4 linked regions of the Prochlorococcus marinus subsp. marinus str. CCMP1375 genome follow. The protein of the gene in region 3 binds, or shares a complex with, the protein of the main gene of each other region. Links are inferred from orthologs where the notes say so. Each region holds a gene or a part of one and is shown on either strand. Other genes may lie near its edges.

Region 1 (4,240 bases), 130 kb from region 3 along the record:
CTTAGAAGTTCCTCAAAATATTGCTCAAAAAGTAGATTTAAATGGGTTTGTAGCTTCAATTATTCCTAAAGGAAAAAATATTTACATAGATAGCAAGTTTAAATTCAAAGAACAATTAGAATCAAAAGAGATTGTGAATAAAAATGAAATAAATTTATTCGGAGAAGAGATCTATAATTCTAATGATATTGCAATAATAAATAATACTCAACAGATCTTAAATGACAATAGTTCTGATATTTACTCTCTATTGATTGGAAAAGCATTACGACAATATCTTATTAATCTAGAATCTCCTATAGCTACAAACTTAATCGAATTAAGTAAAGGGCAATTAGTCTTAATTAACAAAGAAAGTGGATGGTTAATAAAATCACTAGACTTTTCTCTAATTCCAATAGTTGATCAAATTCTTATCAGTCAAAATTTTGTTAAATCAACACTTAATATCAAAGATAAAGACATTACAGTCTGGAATAAGCTAGAGACAATTAAAAGGGGAGATGGTTATATTTTATCTCCTAAAATAGGGATAATTTTATCTAAAGATTCCAATAAACTATTATGGACTAATACATTGTCTTCGCTTGACAAAGAAAATAATTCCAAATCAATAGTAGAAAGAAGTAATATATTAAAAAACTCAGAATTCAATAATTTTATAACTGTCAAACAACAATTATCTCTTGGACAAAGGTCCTCTCAAAAAATATTGAACCATTGGAAACCTTGGCAACTGCTAAAAACAGTTGCAAGCAAATCATCACTCCCAAATATAAACAGATTAAATTTAGCCCTTGGGGAAGAAGAAGCAGAAGACTCAATATTAAAGGTTCGTGGAATGCTGTCTATTGATTAGGAGATTGTTCTTGACTTAAATTATGCGCAGAATTAATGAACTGCTTTTGCGGTTATGTTTATGAATAGCACGAGTTGGAGCAAAAGGCTATAGACAATCAAAATGATCCCTGCAACATGGTTTTAAAGCCTGGTCTCGAAGGTGTACCCGTTACACAATCAGCTATCTGTGACATTAATGGCCTTAAAGGAGAGCTGAAATATAGGGGTTATTCAATTGCGGAGTTAGCGGCTAAAAGCAGCTTTTTAGAAACCACTTATCTTCTCATCTGGGGAGATCTCCCAAGCTCAAAGCAACTAAGGGAATTCGAAGATGCAATACAAATGCATCGCAGACTGAGCTTCAGAGTTCGAGACATGATGAAGTGCTTCCCTGCGACTGGCCATCCTATGGATGCCCTGCAATCAAGCGCTGCATCGCTAGGCCTATTTTATTCAAGAAGAGCCATTGACAACCCTCAATATATTTACGATGCAGTAGTAAGGCTAATTGCAAAAATCCCAACAATGGTTGCAGCTTTTCAGCTGATCAGAAAAGGACAAGATCCCATACAACCTCGAGACGATTTACCTTATTCAGCGAACTTTCTTTATATGTTGACTGAAAGGGAACCTGACCCCCTCGCAGCCAGAGTATTCGATAGATGCTTAATACTTCATGCAGAACACAGTTTAAATGCAAGTACATTTAGTGCCCGAGTTACAGCAAGCACTTTGACTGACCCCTATGCAGTTGTTGCTTCAGCTGTTGGCACCCTTGCTGGGCCTTTGCATGGTGGTGCAAATGAGGATGTAATTGCAATGCTTGAAGAGATTGGCGCACCTGAAAATGCTAGGAATTATTTAAAACAAGCAATTGATCAGAAAAGCAAAATAATGGGTTTTGGGCATAGGGAATATAAAGTCAAAGATCCTAGAGCGACACTTTTGCAAGGATTTGCAGAAGACCTATTTGCAAGATTTGGGAAAGATGAAATGTATGACGTAGCTAGATCAGTGGAAGAAGAAGCCTCTCCATTACTAGGGCCAAGAGGTATATATCCAAATGTTGACTTTTACTCAGGTCTGGTATATCGAAAGTTAGGAATCCCAAGAGATTTATTTACTCCAATTTTTGCCATTTCGCGCGTGGCTGGCTGGCTAGCCCATTGGCGTGAACAACTAAGTGCTAATCGTATTTTCAGACCAACACAAATTTACACTGGCAAGAAAACCAGAGCTTGGTGCGCATTAGAAGAACGGAATAAAAACTAATACGAGTAAATTAAAATTACCTAATTAACCTCAATGTTCACTACTCTTAAAACAGTTTTAGTTGCTGAAGTGAATACAGGCTTGGATCTTGAAGTGAGTTTCAACCATCTTCTGCAAGATATGGGCTTATCTTCAACCATTTCTCATTTGCTTTGGTTGCCATTACCAATGCTTTTAGTGTTAACTGCGGCGTTAATAGGGGTACTTGTAACCGTATGGCTCGAAAGAAAAATCTCAGCGGCAGCTCAACAAAGAATTGGGCCAGAGTATGCAGGAGCTTTAGGCATTCTTCAACCAATGGCGGATGGCTTGAAATTATTGGTCAAGGAAGACATTATTCCTGACAAGGCTGATAACCTGCTCTTCACTCTTGGGCCAGTTTTAGTCTTAATTCCAGTAATACTTTCTTGGTTAATTATTCCTTTTGGCCAAAACTTACTTATTAGTAATGTCGGCATAGGAATTTTTTTATGGATTGCATTAAGTAGTATTCAGCCTATTGGACTATTGATGAGTGGATATGCATCAAATAACAAGTATTCACTTCTAGGCGGATTAAGAGCTGCAGCACAATCAATAAGTTATGAAATCCCACTTGCTTTAGCAGTTCTAGCAATCGTGATGATGAGTAACTCGCTAAGCACTATTGACATTGTTAATCAACAAAATACTCTTGGTTTCTTGAGCTGGAATATATGGAGACAACCAGTAGGCTTTTTAATTTTTTGGATATGTGCTCTAGCAGAATGCGAAAGATTGCCTTTTGATCTTCCTGAAGCAGAAGAAGAATTAGTAGCTGGATATCAAACTGAATATGCAGGTATGAAATTCGCGTTATTTTATTTAGGAAGCTACATTAACCTAGTTTTATCATCATTATTAGTCTCAGTTCTTTATTTAGGAGGTTGGGGTTTTCCCATACCAGTTGAATTAATAGCTAATACTCTGCATCAATCAATCAATTCGCCTGTCATTCAAATCATTACTGCTTCATTAGGAATAGTAATGACAGTATTTAAGACATATCTTTTAGTTTTCTTAGCAATATTACTTAGATGGACAACTCCTAGAGTGCGAATTGATCAATTACTAGATCTAGGCTGGAAATTCTTATTGCCAATTTCACTAGTCAATTTGCTATTTACAGCTGCATTAAAACTAGTCTTCCCTTTTGCCTTTGGTGGATAAGATCAATTTAAGGAATTAGCAATTGAAGACAATTTACATTTTTAAAAATAAAGGCGCTTATTTCTCTCAAAACCCCTGTAAGATTTGACCATTAGGTTTACCAAGTAATTAGATAACACACCAATGGGTACCTTTTTTCAAAAAATAGCTGACTACAGTAAAGATGCAGTAAGTGCAGGCAAATACCTATTACAAGGCTTAGCAGTAACTTTTGACCATATGCGTAGAAGACCTATAACTGTCCAATATCCATATGAAAAATTAATTCCTTCAGAAAGATATAGAGGAAGGATTCATTATGAATTCGACAAATGCATAGCCTGCGAAGTATGCGTAAGAGTGTGCCCAATTAATCTTCCTGTAGTTGATTGGGTAATGAATAAAGAAACAAAAAAGAAAGAGCTTCGCAATTACTCTATTGATTTTGGGGTATGTATTTTTTGTGGAAATTGTGTGGAGTATTGCCCAACTAATTGTCTATCTATGACAGAAGAATATGAACTCGCTGCATTTGATAGGCATAGTCTTAATTTTGACAATGTAGCTTTAGGGAGACTTCCAACAAGTGTTACTTCAGATCCATCAGTAATGCCGTTAAGAGAGCTTGGATATCTCCCAGAAGGAGTTATGGACCCACACGAATTGCCAAAAGATAGCTCACGAGCAGGTAAGTTACCAATCGAAATAATGGATTGGATGAAAAATAAAGAATCAAATAAAAGCGAAGATAATAACTTAGATATTAATATTAACTCTTTAAAAGTAGAGAAAGATTCAAAATGAATATAGCGAATAGTACAGAGCAAATATGCTTTCTTATTCTTGCAAGTGTAATTATTAGTGGAAGCCTAGGAGTTGTATTAATAGAGAATATTGTGTATTCAGCTTTTTTACTTGGTGGCGTATTTATGTCAGTTGCAGGTTTATACCTTCTATTAAA
Region 2 (4,130 bases), 120 kb from region 3 along the record:
CTTGAAAAGTTCTAGTTGCAGGATGAATGCGTCCATTGCGCATTTTAGGTGGATAGCATCCTGCTATTGCATAAGCAAGAGCTGATGTACCTTCATAAGGACCGTTTGCTGATAAATCTTGTTTGATTCGTCTAGCAATTCTTCTAGAAAATTTTTCTTCTCCATATTTATAAATTAAATCAGCGAGAGCTTTTTCTTCTGTCTTTTCTAATAACTCATCAGCTTTTAGACCTTTCTTGGGATTCATTCGCATATCTAGAGGACCATTTAAACGAAAACTAAACCCTCTTTTCGCTTCATCAATTTGTGGACTACTCACACCTAGATCAGCTAATACAAAAGCAACTTCTTCTTGAGGAACAAAATCTGCAAAATTTGATGAAATAATTTCCGCCCTTGAACCAAAATGGAGAAGTTGCTTTGATGCTGCATCGATGGCGCTTGGGTCTTGATCTAACCCTGTGATATGAAGACTTGGAAAACCCTTAAGAATCAAGGCAGAATGCCCTCCTCCTCCAATTGTTGCATCAATAAGTTTTCCTTTAATTAGTAATTCTGAAGGAAGTTTGGCAATAGCTTCAAGCACTTGATTAACCAAAACAGGTGTGTGTTTGAATTTCGATGTGACAATCTTGGATTCTTCTTTCATGACTAGTTCCTAATATCTAAGTATTCCTTTATATGTTTGGCCCCATGTCGCAGCTGGAAACGCGAACGGAGCCAATGGTGGTGAATTTCGGTCCCCATCATCCTTCGATGCATGGTGTGCTGCGCTTAGTAGTCACACTAGATGGTGAAGATGTAATTGATTGTGAGCCAGTTATTGGATACCTACATCGTGGGATGGAGAAAATTGCTGAAAATCGAACAAATGTAATGTTTGTTCCATATGTAAGCCGGATGGATTATGCAGCGGGAATGTTTTATGAAGCAATAGTTGTAAATGCTCCAGAGCGGTTGGCCAATATTTCTATACCTAAGCGAGCAAGCTATATACGTGTATTAATGCTTGAACTTAACAGGATTGCTAATCATCTTCTTTGGTTAGGACCTTTTTTGGCTGATGTTGGTGCTCAAACTCCATTTTTTTATATTTTTCGAGAGCGTGAAATGATTTATGACCTTTGGGAAGCAGCGACAGGTCAACGTTTGATAAATAATAATTTCTTTCGGATTGGTGGTGTGGCTTGTGATTTGCCATGGGGATGGCTGGAAAAATGCAAGGATTTTTGTGATTGGTTTGGACCAAAAATTGATGAATATGAAAAATTAATTACCAATAATCCAATTTTTCGACGTCGAATCGAAGGCCTTGGTTCTATCTCTAAAGAGAAAGCGATTAATTGGAGTCTTTCTGGACCAATGTTGAGAGCATCTGGAGTGCCTTGGGATTTGAGGAAGGTTGATCATTATGAATGTTATGACGATTTTGATTGGAATATAGCGATTGCTGAGGAAGGTGATTGTTATGCGAGATATCGAGTACGAATTGAAGAGATGCGTCAATCTCTAAGGATCTTAAGACAAGCTTGTGAAATGATACCTGGGGGACCTACCGAAAATTTAGAGGCTTCTAGAATCGCGGAAGGAAAAAATAGCCCTTTCGCAGGTTTTGATTTTCAATATGTTGCAAAGAAAGTCGCTCCTACGTTCAAAATTCCTAATGGAGAGCTTTATACACGTTTAGAATCAGGGAAGGGGGAAATAGGTGTGTTTATCCAAGGTAATAATGATGTTACTCCTTGGAGATTTAAAATACGTGCTGCTGATTTAAATAACTTGCAAATTCTTCCTCATATTTTAAAAGGTGCAAAAGTAGCTGACATAATGGCAATTCTTGGTTCAATAGACGTCATTATGGGTTCAGTGGACCGCTGATTATTTTGCAATCTAAAACCCTACAAAACTGGTTGCACTTGCAACGTATTGTTCGTTTTGGTGATACAGACGCAGCAGGTGTTATCCATTTTCATCAGTTGTTGAGATGGTCTCATGAAGCTTGGGAAGAAAGCTTAGATAGATATGGACTCAAAGCAGTAGATGTATTCCCTTCTTCATTAGGCATATCAACTTCAACTTCAGTAGCTTTACCAATAGTGCATTGTGAAGCCGATTTTTTCTTGCCTATTGGAATAGGAGATAAGTTGAATGTTCAACTTGTACCAGTTAGATTAAATATAGGAAGTTTTGAAGTTCAATTTACATTTCAAAGAAGAGAGCAGAATGTTGCTGTGGCTTTAGTACGACATCGATCAATTGACTCAGATTCACGTCGCTTATGTGATCTCCCTGAAGGAATTGATAGATGGTTAGAAGCATCTTCTTTACATAGAGGTGTTAGTGCGATTTAGCTTGATTACCCAGGACTTCCATTTATTTATTTCCCATTTTCCTAATATATTTGTAGAAAGAGCAGGGCAGTGATACCAAGCACTTGGTCTTTCTATGGAAGACCACTCTTTGACAATTTGCTTAAGACTTGCAAATGATTTTTTTAGATCATGATCGTTCTGGGAGTTTTTTAGTCTAACTAATGCTATTAAGCGTTCTCCCCATTCTTCATCTTTAATAGTTGTCAGTAAAATTGCTTCAATAGCTATTTTTCTTTTAATTGCAGCATCTAGCAATCTAACTTGCAATTTTTCTGGAAAAATTATTTCCCCTCCAGAATTAATAGCTGTATCTTGTCTACCAATAATTTTGAGTTGCTGTACATGATTTTGAATTAATAACTCTGCCACATCTCCTGATTCCCACCATCCTTCTTCATTAGCAATTGAACTTATAGTTCCATCTGCTTTTATACATTTAGCCAGTCTTTGTGTACGTATTTGTAATGTATTCCCCGTCCCAAGCCGTAATTCTATGTCGTTTAATGGCTCTCCTGAAGAATTTTGACCCGTCAGGAAATCTTCTGGCGTTTGGATAGTTACCATAGCAGTTGTTTCTGTTGTTCCATAACAAGGTGCCAAACGAAGATTTAATGCTCTTGAGGCTTTTGCCAAGGCTTTTGAGATAGGAGCTCCTCCGACCCAAATAATTGAACATGATTGCAGCCAACGTACTCCAGCAGGACTTTTAATTAGTCGAGTTAGTTGAGTTGGTACTAATGATGTAATCCTTATAGCCTGATGATGACCCTTTAGAGAATTGCATTTTTCTTCTAATTGGCTTGGATTATGCATTGTTTTTGCTTCTATCCAGATGTGTTTAGCACCCCAACAACGACTTCTCCACCATGGAAGAAGTCCGCTTACATGATGTAGTGGTAAGGCATTGAGAATTTGACAATCAACAGGGTTTAACCCTTGCCCTTTTAGCCACTGACTTGTTGCAATTGCGGATTGATTTAGATGGCTCACATGATGTAGACATTGTTGATAACTTCCCGTACTGCCACCTCCCCTAATAATTATGCCTGGTCCTGGGGGTAATTCGGAGCTTATAAACTGCTCTGATTGGTTTTTGGTTTTTAATATGACCCAAGAACCTTTTTCGAATTCATCGGCTACTCGATTAGCGCATTCTTCGTGATTATGATCATTACAAATTATTGAAAAAAGATTACTCATGCAGCCTCCCAGACCAGTTGAGGGTTCTGACAAAAAAGAGGACCTTTTGGGCACCAACCTGGAGCTAGGCCAGGTTGGGTAGGAGTTAGGCCTCTGAGTTGCAATGCTGCAAAATGTTCAATCCAACGTTTTCCTATGCCGGTTTCAAAGGATGTACTGATAGATATATAGCTATTTTTTTCCTTGAACTCTTTGAGCAAAATACGAGGATCTCCTTCTATTAATGGTCGACGTATTTGCCAACCTGTCCATGATTTGCGTAAAGATGGGTTATATATCAAAGATTCATCTAAGGCAATAGGGAGCATTTGAGCTAATTCATTCATGCCTTCAATATCATCAACAGCGAGTGGCTGTTCGAGCCATTCAATCCTTGCCTCATTTTGCAATGCTTGAGCCCATTCATGAGCTTGAATACGGTTTAAACCCCCATTTGCGTCAATCCTTAGACGTGTATTCTCTGGGAGTAGAAACAGTATCTTTTTAAGTAGGTTTAGATCTGAGTCGCTTGATGTATTTCTGATTTTCCATTTAAAAGTTAATTCTTTTTGAGTTTCT
Region 3 (4,299 bases):
AGCAGCCTCCAGCATTGCCAAGCGCAATAGAAGCAATCGAAAATGCCGAGTTAATTGTTCTTGGGCCTGGGAGTTTGTATACATCTCTTTTACCTAATTTACTTGTACCTGAGATTGTTGAAGCAATTCAAAGGAGTAAGGCTCCAAAGCTATATATATGTAATCTAATGACGCAACCTGGTGAGACTGATGGACTCGACTTGGCAGGGCATATCAGAGCAATTGAGGCTCAGTTAGCAAGTTTTGGTGTTACAAGGAGAATCTTTAATTCGATTCTTGCACAAAAAGAATTACCACCATCTGCTTTGCTTGAATATTATCTTTCTAGAGGAGCTGAGCCTGTTATATGTGATTGGAATAGGCTTAGATCTCAAGGTTATAGATTATTCAAAGCATCATTACAGGAATCAAAAATAATATCTAAGTCTGTTTTAAGGCATGATCCTAGGAAACTATCTTTAGCAGTGATGCGCTTTTATAAAAAGTATAAAAGAGATGCGTAATTAATATGCATCTTGCATTTCATAAAAGTCTGGTTGTATATAGTCTTTCCTTAATGGCCACCCTTTCCAATCTTCTGGCATCAATAACCTTTTAGGATGAGGATGATCAACAAAATTTACTCCAAACATGTCATAAGTTTCTCTCTCTTGCCAATCAGAACCTCGGAATATCTTATAAAGTGAAGGGACTTTTAGATCCCCATCTCTATTTAAAAATACTTTCACCCTAACCTCTCTTGGCTTATCACTATCCTTATAATTTTCTATTGCAATTAAATGGTAAAAACAGACAATGTTTAAACCTGGGCCCTCATCATATCCACCTTGACATTCTAGATAATTAAAGCCATTATTTTTTAAACTCACAATAATATCTAAAAGAAATTCGGGCTTTACACTAATGATTTCAATCCCTATATGGTCAACTTCGTTGACAGTATGTTCCAACCCTTCTTTGCACAATAATTCACTGATTGGTCCTCTTTGAGGCTCTAAGACTTCCTGATTAGTTTCTTCTGTTATTTTTTTATCTAATTCTTCATTCATAATTAATTCAACTCTTTAGTTGTGGTTTCAATTGATTCAGACTTTGTGGGAAGTGATATATCATCCCCTGCTTTTAAAGCTGCTTTTTGAGTCTTTGCATTTAAGTAAGATCCATTTACTAATGGATTAATCCTTTTCATTTTATGAGTGATTGTGAAATAACGGTGTGTTTGAGTTATTTTTTTTCTTTCAAGAAAAGATTCATTTCCTACTTTTTTACGGAGTTTGATAACTGCATCAAAAATTGCTTCTGGCCTAGGTGGACATCCAGGTAAATAAAGGTCTACTGGAATTAATTTATCAACTCCTCTAACAGCAGTAGTTGAGTCAGCACTAAACATTCCCCCTGTAATAGTGCAAGCGCCCATTGCAATAACATATTTAGGATCTGGCATTTGCTCGTAAAGCCTTACTAATGCAGGTGCCATTTTCATAGTTACAGTCCCAGCCACAATTAAAAGATCAGCTTGTCTTGGGGAACTTCTAGGGACTAATCCGAATCGATCAAAATCAAATCTAGAACCAATTAGAGCAGCAAATTCAATGAAACAACATGCAGTTCCATATAACAGAGGCCATAGGCTGCTTAACCTTGCCCAATTATGGAGATCATCCAAGCTAGTGAGAATAATATTTTCACTTAAATCGGATGTAACCGCTGGAGCAGCAACAGGACCACATGTTCCTGAACGAATGTCTTTTACAGCTTCTATTGAAGGAATGTTATTCAATGAATCAGCTCCATTCAAGTGCTCCTTTTCTCCAAGCATATGCTAGTGCAACTATCAAAATTGAAATAAAAATGAGTGCTTCTATAAATGCTAATAAGCCAAGTTTATGAAATGCAACTGCCCATGGATAAAGAAATACTGTTTCAACATCAAAAATAACGAAAACTAGGGCAAACATGTAATAGCGAATATTAAATTGAATCCAAGCCCCTCCAATGGGTTCCATCCCAGATTCATAGGTAAGTTCTCTTTCACCAGGCTGACTTTTTGGAGAAATTAGCTTGTTTGTTACTAACGCTAGAGCAGGAACAGCTGCTGATATTAAAAGGAAACCAAGAAATGCATCGTAGCCTGGGAGAGTAAACATTGGGCATTAAATACTTGATTATTAGTTTGGCACTCACTTAAGGTCACTTTCCTCGATAGAGTTGGGTTGTGTGAGACTGCAAACGGTGAGCGATGAACTAAAACCTGCATTAGATCAGACAGAAGCCAATAAAATTGGCCAAAGTCCTATTAATGCAGAGAAAACCTCAGATCATGAAGTTACTGATCTCAAAGAGGATCTTAGCCTCAATCGATTTGAATGCACAGATTGTGGGTATGTTTATGATCCTAAGGAAGGGCTGAAGAAATATAAAATTTCACCAGGCACCTCTTTCTTGGACATTGATCAGACAAAGTTTCGATGCCCAGTTTGTAGATCAAAATATTCTGCTTACAAAGATATAGGCGCTAAATTTAAACCTAGTGATGGTTTCGAAGAGAACGTTGTTTATGGCTTTGGCTTTAACACTCTTCCTCCAGGTCAAAAGAATGTCCTTATTTTTGGTGGTTTAGCTTTTGCTGCTGCTTGTTTCTTATCCCTTTATTCACTGCATTAAGGCTCCTATGAATCGTTTAATTAAATTTTCCTTTAACTTGATTCTGATTTTCGTACTTGGGCTAGGCCTAAGTGGTTGCGTAACAACAACAAGAATCCCCGTCCAATCAAGTAGTCCTTGGGAAGAGATTGAATTAGCCAATGATGACAATCCTCTTGATATTGCATTCGTGGATGACAATCATGGCTTCTTAGTTGGAGCAAACAGACTAATTCTTGAAACAACTGATGGAGGATCTACTTGGGAAGAAAGAGATTTGGATATTCCTGCTGAAGAAAATTTTAGATTGATGAGCATTGATTTTAAAGAAGATGAAGGCTGGATCGTGGGACAACCTAATTTGGTTTTACATAGTGAAGATGCTGGGAAAAATTGGACAAGGCTATCTCTAGGAAGTCAGTTGCCTGGAAATCCTTATTTGATTACTACCCTTGATACATCTTCTGCTGAATTAGCTACCACTGCTGGGGCTGTATATCGGACGACTGATGGAGGCAAGAATTGGGAAGGAAGGGTTGCCGAAGCTTCCGGAGGAGTACGTGATTTACGCCGAAAAGAAGATGGAACTTATGTCAGCGTTAGTAGCTTGGGAAATTTCTTTGTCACTTTAGATAAAACAGATCAAGCTTGGCAGTCTCATCAAAGAGCTAGTAGTAAAAGAGTTCAAACTTTAGGGTTTAAACCTGATGGTCAATTGTGGATGCTTTCTCGTGGAGCTGAGATTCGACTAAATGATGCTTCCGGAGACTATGAAAGTTGGTCTAAGCCGATTATTCCTTTAGTTAATGGGTATAACTATATGGATATGGCTTGGGATCCTGAAGGAAATATTTGGGCAGGAGGAGGAAATGGGACACTTTTAGTGAGCAAAGATGATGGAAATAGTTGGGAAAAAGATCCAATTGGTTACGCAACACCAACAAACTTTATTCGCATATTTTTCCTCAAGAATCCTAATGGCAATCCTCCTAAAGGCTTTGTATTAGGGGAAAGAGGGCATGTTTTGCGATGGGTTGGATATTCATAATTAGGTGCCCAATGCACAACGCTCTGTAACCATGCTGATACACCTGCCCTAACTTTAGATACACCCTTGTTAGTATCTAGCAGCTAATACCGCGTGAGGCTATGGCTGCCGGCTCTACCGGGGAACGCCCGTTTTTTGAGATCATCACCAGTGTTCGTTATTGGATCATCCATGCCGTAACACTGCCCGCGATTTTTATCGCTGGATTTTTATTTGTGTCTACAGGCCTTGCCTATGACGCATTTGGAACTCCTAGACCAGACACCTATTTTCAGGCTTCTGAAACTAAGGCTCCAGTAGTGTCACAACGCTTTGAATCCAAGGCTCAACTTGACCTGCGCCTGAAATAACCAATGACAAACTCTTCTTCTCCCTTACAGGCTGTCGAAGTCCGCACCTACCCCATTTTTACGGTGCGTTGGCTTGCAGTACATGCATTGGCAATCCCAACAGTATTTTTCTTGGGTGCTATTGCAGCAATGCAGTTCATCCGTCGTTGATTTACGACTTATCCATCTAGCTATGCAAGTTAATCCAAATCCAAACAAGCTTTCGGTTGAGCTGAACCGAACAAGCCTTTATTTAGGGCTTTTGCTTGTTTTTGTCCT
Region 4 (4,315 bases), 140 kb from region 3 along the record:
GGATATCAAACTGAATATGCAGGTATGAAATTCGCGTTATTTTATTTAGGAAGCTACATTAACCTAGTTTTATCATCATTATTAGTCTCAGTTCTTTATTTAGGAGGTTGGGGTTTTCCCATACCAGTTGAATTAATAGCTAATACTCTGCATCAATCAATCAATTCGCCTGTCATTCAAATCATTACTGCTTCATTAGGAATAGTAATGACAGTATTTAAGACATATCTTTTAGTTTTCTTAGCAATATTACTTAGATGGACAACTCCTAGAGTGCGAATTGATCAATTACTAGATCTAGGCTGGAAATTCTTATTGCCAATTTCACTAGTCAATTTGCTATTTACAGCTGCATTAAAACTAGTCTTCCCTTTTGCCTTTGGTGGATAAGATCAATTTAAGGAATTAGCAATTGAAGACAATTTACATTTTTAAAAATAAAGGCGCTTATTTCTCTCAAAACCCCTGTAAGATTTGACCATTAGGTTTACCAAGTAATTAGATAACACACCAATGGGTACCTTTTTTCAAAAAATAGCTGACTACAGTAAAGATGCAGTAAGTGCAGGCAAATACCTATTACAAGGCTTAGCAGTAACTTTTGACCATATGCGTAGAAGACCTATAACTGTCCAATATCCATATGAAAAATTAATTCCTTCAGAAAGATATAGAGGAAGGATTCATTATGAATTCGACAAATGCATAGCCTGCGAAGTATGCGTAAGAGTGTGCCCAATTAATCTTCCTGTAGTTGATTGGGTAATGAATAAAGAAACAAAAAAGAAAGAGCTTCGCAATTACTCTATTGATTTTGGGGTATGTATTTTTTGTGGAAATTGTGTGGAGTATTGCCCAACTAATTGTCTATCTATGACAGAAGAATATGAACTCGCTGCATTTGATAGGCATAGTCTTAATTTTGACAATGTAGCTTTAGGGAGACTTCCAACAAGTGTTACTTCAGATCCATCAGTAATGCCGTTAAGAGAGCTTGGATATCTCCCAGAAGGAGTTATGGACCCACACGAATTGCCAAAAGATAGCTCACGAGCAGGTAAGTTACCAATCGAAATAATGGATTGGATGAAAAATAAAGAATCAAATAAAAGCGAAGATAATAACTTAGATATTAATATTAACTCTTTAAAAGTAGAGAAAGATTCAAAATGAATATAGCGAATAGTACAGAGCAAATATGCTTTCTTATTCTTGCAAGTGTAATTATTAGTGGAAGCCTAGGAGTTGTATTAATAGAGAATATTGTGTATTCAGCTTTTTTACTTGGTGGCGTATTTATGTCAGTTGCAGGTTTATACCTTCTATTAAATGCAAGCTTTGTTGCAGCAGCACAAGTATTGGTTTATGTAGGTGCTGTAAATGTGCTCATTCTTTTCGCAATAATGTTAGTCAATAAGCGAGAAGAGCTAAAGCCTATAGCAGGATTGCAAATAAGAAGATTTTTCTCTGGATGTGTTTGTGCTGGCCTTCTTGCTCTTTTGTTTAGAGTAAATTTAACTACAAAGTGGGCAACACCAGGTCCCCAAGCTATAGGAGAGGAAGCGACAGAACGTATTGGCGAGCATTTATTTACTGATTATCTACTACCTTTCGAATTAGCCTCTGTACTTTTGTTAATGGCAATGATAGGTGCAATAGTATTAGCTAGAAGAGATGTATTTCTTACAGAAGAGGAGAAGCTTGGTGAAAGAGCAGGCAATATTATAGACAACAAAAGCAAGGCTATTCTTATTGATCAATCAACTGAGTGATCAATGAATTTTTTCAAAATTGATTATTATTTATGAATCCAAATACAGTTCCTATTCCTTTAGAAGCTTACTTATTAATTGCATCTATGCTTTTTTGCATTGGTGTTTGGGGTCTAATTAATAGCAGGAATGCTGTTAGAGTTTTGATGAGCATAGAACTGATGTTGAATGCTGTAAATATAAATCTAATGGCATTTTCATCGTATATAGATGGGAATCTAATCCGTGGTCAAGTGTTTACAGTTTTTGTAATTACTGTAGCAGCTGCAGAAGCAGCTGTAGGCCTTGCTATTTTACTTTCACTATATAGAAATAGAACAACAGTCGATATGGAAAGTTTTAATTTATTGAAGTGGTAAGCAACCCAAGAAAATAATGAAGCTTGAATTAATATGGGTAATATATAAGTCAGGTAGCAAATCTGCAAAAGAAGAAGCTTTATTATGTTCAAGAAATATTGAATCTTTAGGAATAAAAGTTATTACTGCTGAAAGTGGTCCTTTATTAAATACTTGCAACAATATTCTAAACCCAAACAAGCAAATTCCTACACTAGTTATTGTTCTTGGAGGAGATGGGACAGTGCTTGGTGCAGCTCGACACCTAGCAATGTATGAAGTTCCAATATTAAGTTTTAATGTTGGAGGCAACCTGGGTTTTTTAACGCATGATCGTCAATTATTAAAAGATGAAAGTCTTTGGTCAAGGATTCAGGAAGATCAATTTGCAATTGAAAGTCGTATGATGCTGAAAGGACGTGTAGAATCATATTTAGATACTAATGATGTAGGTAAGAAAGAAAACTTTTTTTGGGCATTAAATGATATTTATTTTCGTTCATGCAGTGAAGATATTTCCCCAACATGCACTCTTGAACTTAAAATTGATGACGAAGATGTAGATATATATAGAGGTGATGGAGTTATTTTATCTACACCTACTGGATCCACCGCATATTCTATGGCTACAGGTGGGCCTATTCTTCACCCTGGTATAGAAGCCATCATTGTTAGCGCAATTTGTCCAATGAGCCTATCCAGCCGCCCTATTGTGGTCCCTGCAGGCTCTAGGCTAATCATTAAGCCAGTGGGGAATAAGAATCAAAGAGTCAATATTTGGCAAGATGGAGTAAGTAGTGCTTTGATGCAAAAAGGAGAACAATGCGTCATCGAAAAGGCAAGAAATCATGCTCAAATGTTAATCCTTGAACAAAGCCCTTCTTACTTCAGAACACTTACGCAAAAACTTCATTGGGCTGGAAGCTTAGTTGATAATCAAAATAAAATGGCCCCAAAATAATGGCTCTTGAAATCGAGCGACGTTTCATTATTAAAGGAAATGAATGGAAAGCTTTTATAAAACAAAGTCAAGAATTAGAGCAAGGTTATTTCTCGACAAATTTTGAAGAATGGATTGTGCGAATGAGAATGATTGATCGCAAGAAATCTCAAATAACTCTAAAAGCCCTAGCAGGAAAAATGTCAACCCATGAATTCGAATACTCCATTCCATTAGAAGATGCTGTTTTCATGTGGAATCTAATCTCAAAAAAATTAAAGAAAAAACGTTATTTTCTGAATTTTGGACCTGGATCATGGGTAGTTGATTGCTTTGAAGGAAGCAATTTTCCACTAGTACTTGCAGAGGTGGAATTGAATTCAGAGAAGGTATTATTCGAACAACCTAGTTGGTGCAGCCAAGAAGTAACAGGAATTAAAAAATTAAGTAATGCCTCACTTGCTCAGTATCCAATAACAGATTGGTCTCAAAAAGAACGGCTGACCTTCCAAATCCACTAGATAAAAAACCGAATTTGCTTTAGATTCTCTTTATATTTAAGTCCGTCGTTGGATGGCCTTCTAAAACACTTAATAATTCAGGAGAATTGGCTTTGTATGGTTTGTATGACATAGACGGAATACTCCGTTTTACAGGCTCAGACAGAGAGTCCTGCATGGCATATGCGGAACTCCTTGATATTGGATTAGGAGACTATTGTTTAATGGATTTACCAGATTCAAAGCAATTAGAGATAAAGCGTCGAGCTAAACCGGCTCAGGGTCATCTTCATCAGGCAAAGAACAACAATTAAAACCATCTCGACAAATCTTTCCATGATCCATTGCCCAGTTCAAAAGAGCTACGCGATTTTTGGATCCTGTTTTTGTAAACATATTACTAACGTGGTTATCAACGGTGCGCTTACTAATAGTTAACTTTTGAGCAATCTCCTGATTAGTTAATCCACTAGCCACTAGCTCAATAATCTCCATCTCTCTTGCTGAGAGAGACATTTGAACCGAATTGGAGAAATCTCCTGAAAACATGCCCTCCATCACAACCTATTTAATTCATATTACGCAAGCTAGGGTCATTGATAAGTAATAGTAATTTTCTAATAAGAAAATTGAATTCCATTCTGCAACAATCTCTAGAAGCAAGTGAAATAACCATCACTGCTGAAGTAATGCCTCCAAGAGGAGGTGACCCCTCTAAAACCATTGCTGCTGCAAAGAGTTTAAGTGGATTTGTGCACGCAATCA

What was found.
Region 1: the proteins of PRO_RS01645 (region 3) and nuoH are in contact, whole or in part, in a cryo-EM structure (PDB 6KHJ), measured with the Thermosynechococcus vestitus proteins. The link is inferred for Prochlorococcus marinus subsp. marinus str. CCMP1375 from one-to-one orthologs. Residues at the interface, in WP_126986108.1 of Thermosynechococcus vestitus: Gly6, Tyr7, Glu8, Tyr9, Phe10, Gly12, Phe13, Leu14, Ile16, Cys17, Ser18, Pro21, Ala24, Leu25, Ala27, Ser28, Leu31, Arg32, Pro33, Ser35, Arg40, Leu41, Thr42, Thr43, Tyr44, Glu45, Ile51, Gly53, Ala54, Trp55; in WP_126985484.1 of Thermosynechococcus vestitus: Gln8, Lys26, Trp29, Leu30, Pro33, Met34, Met37, Leu38, Leu83, Ile84, Phe85, Lys86, Glu87, Asp88, Val89, Leu90, Pro91, Ala92, Thr100, Ala104, Val107, Ile108, Phe111, Leu112, Tyr114, Ile115, Ile125, Ser126, Leu128, Phe133.
Region 2: the proteins of PRO_RS01645 (region 3) and PRO_RS00990 are in contact, whole or in part, in a cryo-EM structure (PDB 6ZJN), measured with the Thermus thermophilus proteins. The link is inferred for Prochlorococcus marinus subsp. marinus str. CCMP1375 from one-to-one orthologs. Residues at the interface, in WP_096411116.1 of Thermus thermophilus: Glu45, Ser46, Asn48, Pro50, Ala51, Gly52, Glu53; in WP_223903221.1 of Thermus thermophilus: Met26, Thr27, Asn29, Gly31, Pro32, His34.
Region 4: the proteins of PRO_RS01645 (region 3) and PRO_RS00915 are in contact, whole or in part, in a cryo-EM structure (PDB 7NYH), measured with the Escherichia coli proteins. The link is inferred for Prochlorococcus marinus subsp. marinus str. CCMP1375 from one-to-one orthologs.

The regions. Positions count from the first base shown.
Region 1 is NC_005042.1:180,662-184,901, reverse strand. Bases 1,346-4,240 are described here. They hold nuoH (NADH-quinone oxidoreductase subunit NuoH), read left to right. Parts: upstream 1,346-2,181; coding sequence 2,182-3,300; downstream 3,301-4,240. Other genes in these bases: PRO_RS00915 (NADH-quinone oxidoreductase subunit J), read left to right, coding at 4,080-4,240; ndhI (NAD(P)H-quinone oxidoreductase subunit I), read left to right, coding at 3,424-4,083; PRO_RS00930 (citrate synthase), read left to right, coding at 1,346-2,112. Outside these bases: PRO_RS00935 (DUF3352 domain-containing protein), read left to right, coding at 1-859; more of PRO_RS00930, read left to right, coding at 976-1,345. UniProt on the Escherichia coli protein: NDH-1 shuttles electrons from NADH, via FMN and iron-sulfur (Fe-S) centers, to quinones in the respiratory chain. The immediate electron acceptor for the enzyme in this species is believed to be ubiquinone.
Region 2 is NC_005042.1:193,172-197,301, forward strand. What follows is about bases 1-2,785. They hold PRO_RS00990 (NAD(P)H-quinone oxidoreductase subunit H), read left to right. Parts: upstream 1-693; coding sequence 694-1,878; downstream 1,879-2,785. Other genes in these bases: rsmH (16S rRNA (cytosine(1402)-N(4))-methyltransferase RsmH), read right to left, coding at 1-649; PRO_RS00995 (thioesterase family protein), read left to right, coding at 1,884-2,351; PRO_RS01000 (AMP-binding protein), read right to left, coding at 2,325-2,785. Also shown: more of PRO_RS01000, read right to left, coding at 2,786-3,572; PRO_RS01005 (o-succinylbenzoate synthase), read right to left, coding at 3,569-4,130.
Region 3 is NC_005042.1:314,796-319,094, forward strand. Bases 467-3,420 are described here. They hold PRO_RS01645 (NAD(P)H-quinone oxidoreductase subunit 3), read right to left. Parts: upstream 2,148-3,420; coding sequence 1,785-2,147; downstream 467-1,784. Other genes in these bases: PRO_RS01630 (gluconeogenesis factor YvcK family protein), read left to right, coding at 467-503; PRO_RS01635 (NAD(P)H-quinone oxidoreductase subunit J), read right to left, coding at 504-1,049; nuoB (NADH-quinone oxidoreductase subunit NuoB), read right to left, coding at 1,052-1,780; PRO_RS01650 (rubredoxin), read left to right, coding at 2,233-2,664; PRO_RS01655 (photosynthesis system II assembly factor Ycf48), read left to right, coding at 2,672-3,420. In the rest of the region: more of PRO_RS01630, read left to right, coding at 1-466; more of PRO_RS01655, read left to right, coding at 3,421-3,691; psbE (cytochrome b559 subunit alpha), read left to right, coding at 3,793-4,041; psbF (cytochrome b559 subunit beta), read left to right, coding at 4,045-4,191; PRO_RS01670 (photosystem II reaction center protein L), read left to right, coding at 4,214-4,299. UniProt on the Escherichia coli protein: NDH-1 shuttles electrons from NADH, via FMN and iron-sulfur (Fe-S) centers, to quinones in the respiratory chain. The immediate electron acceptor for the enzyme in this species is believed to be ubiquinone.
Region 4 is NC_005042.1:177,677-181,991, reverse strand. Bases 1-2,970 are described here. They hold PRO_RS00915 (NADH-quinone oxidoreductase subunit J), read left to right. Parts: upstream 1-1,169; coding sequence 1,170-1,772; downstream 1,773-2,970. Other genes in these bases: PRO_RS00905 (NAD(+) kinase), read left to right, coding at 2,148-2,970; nuoK (NADH-quinone oxidoreductase subunit NuoK), read left to right, coding at 1,805-2,131; ndhI (NAD(P)H-quinone oxidoreductase subunit I), read left to right, coding at 514-1,173; nuoH (NADH-quinone oxidoreductase subunit NuoH), read left to right, coding at 1-390. In the rest of the region: more of PRO_RS00905, read left to right, coding at 2,971-3,071; PRO_RS00900 (CYTH domain-containing protein), read left to right, coding at 3,071-3,571; PRO_RS00895 (hypothetical protein), read right to left, coding at 3,591-3,728; PRO_RS00890 (helix-turn-helix domain-containing protein), read right to left, coding at 3,818-4,099; PRO_RS00885 (methylenetetrahydrofolate reductase), read left to right, coding at 4,180-4,315. UniProt on the Escherichia coli protein: NDH-1 shuttles electrons from NADH, via FMN and iron-sulfur (Fe-S) centers, to quinones in the respiratory chain. The immediate electron acceptor for the enzyme in this species is believed to be ubiquinone.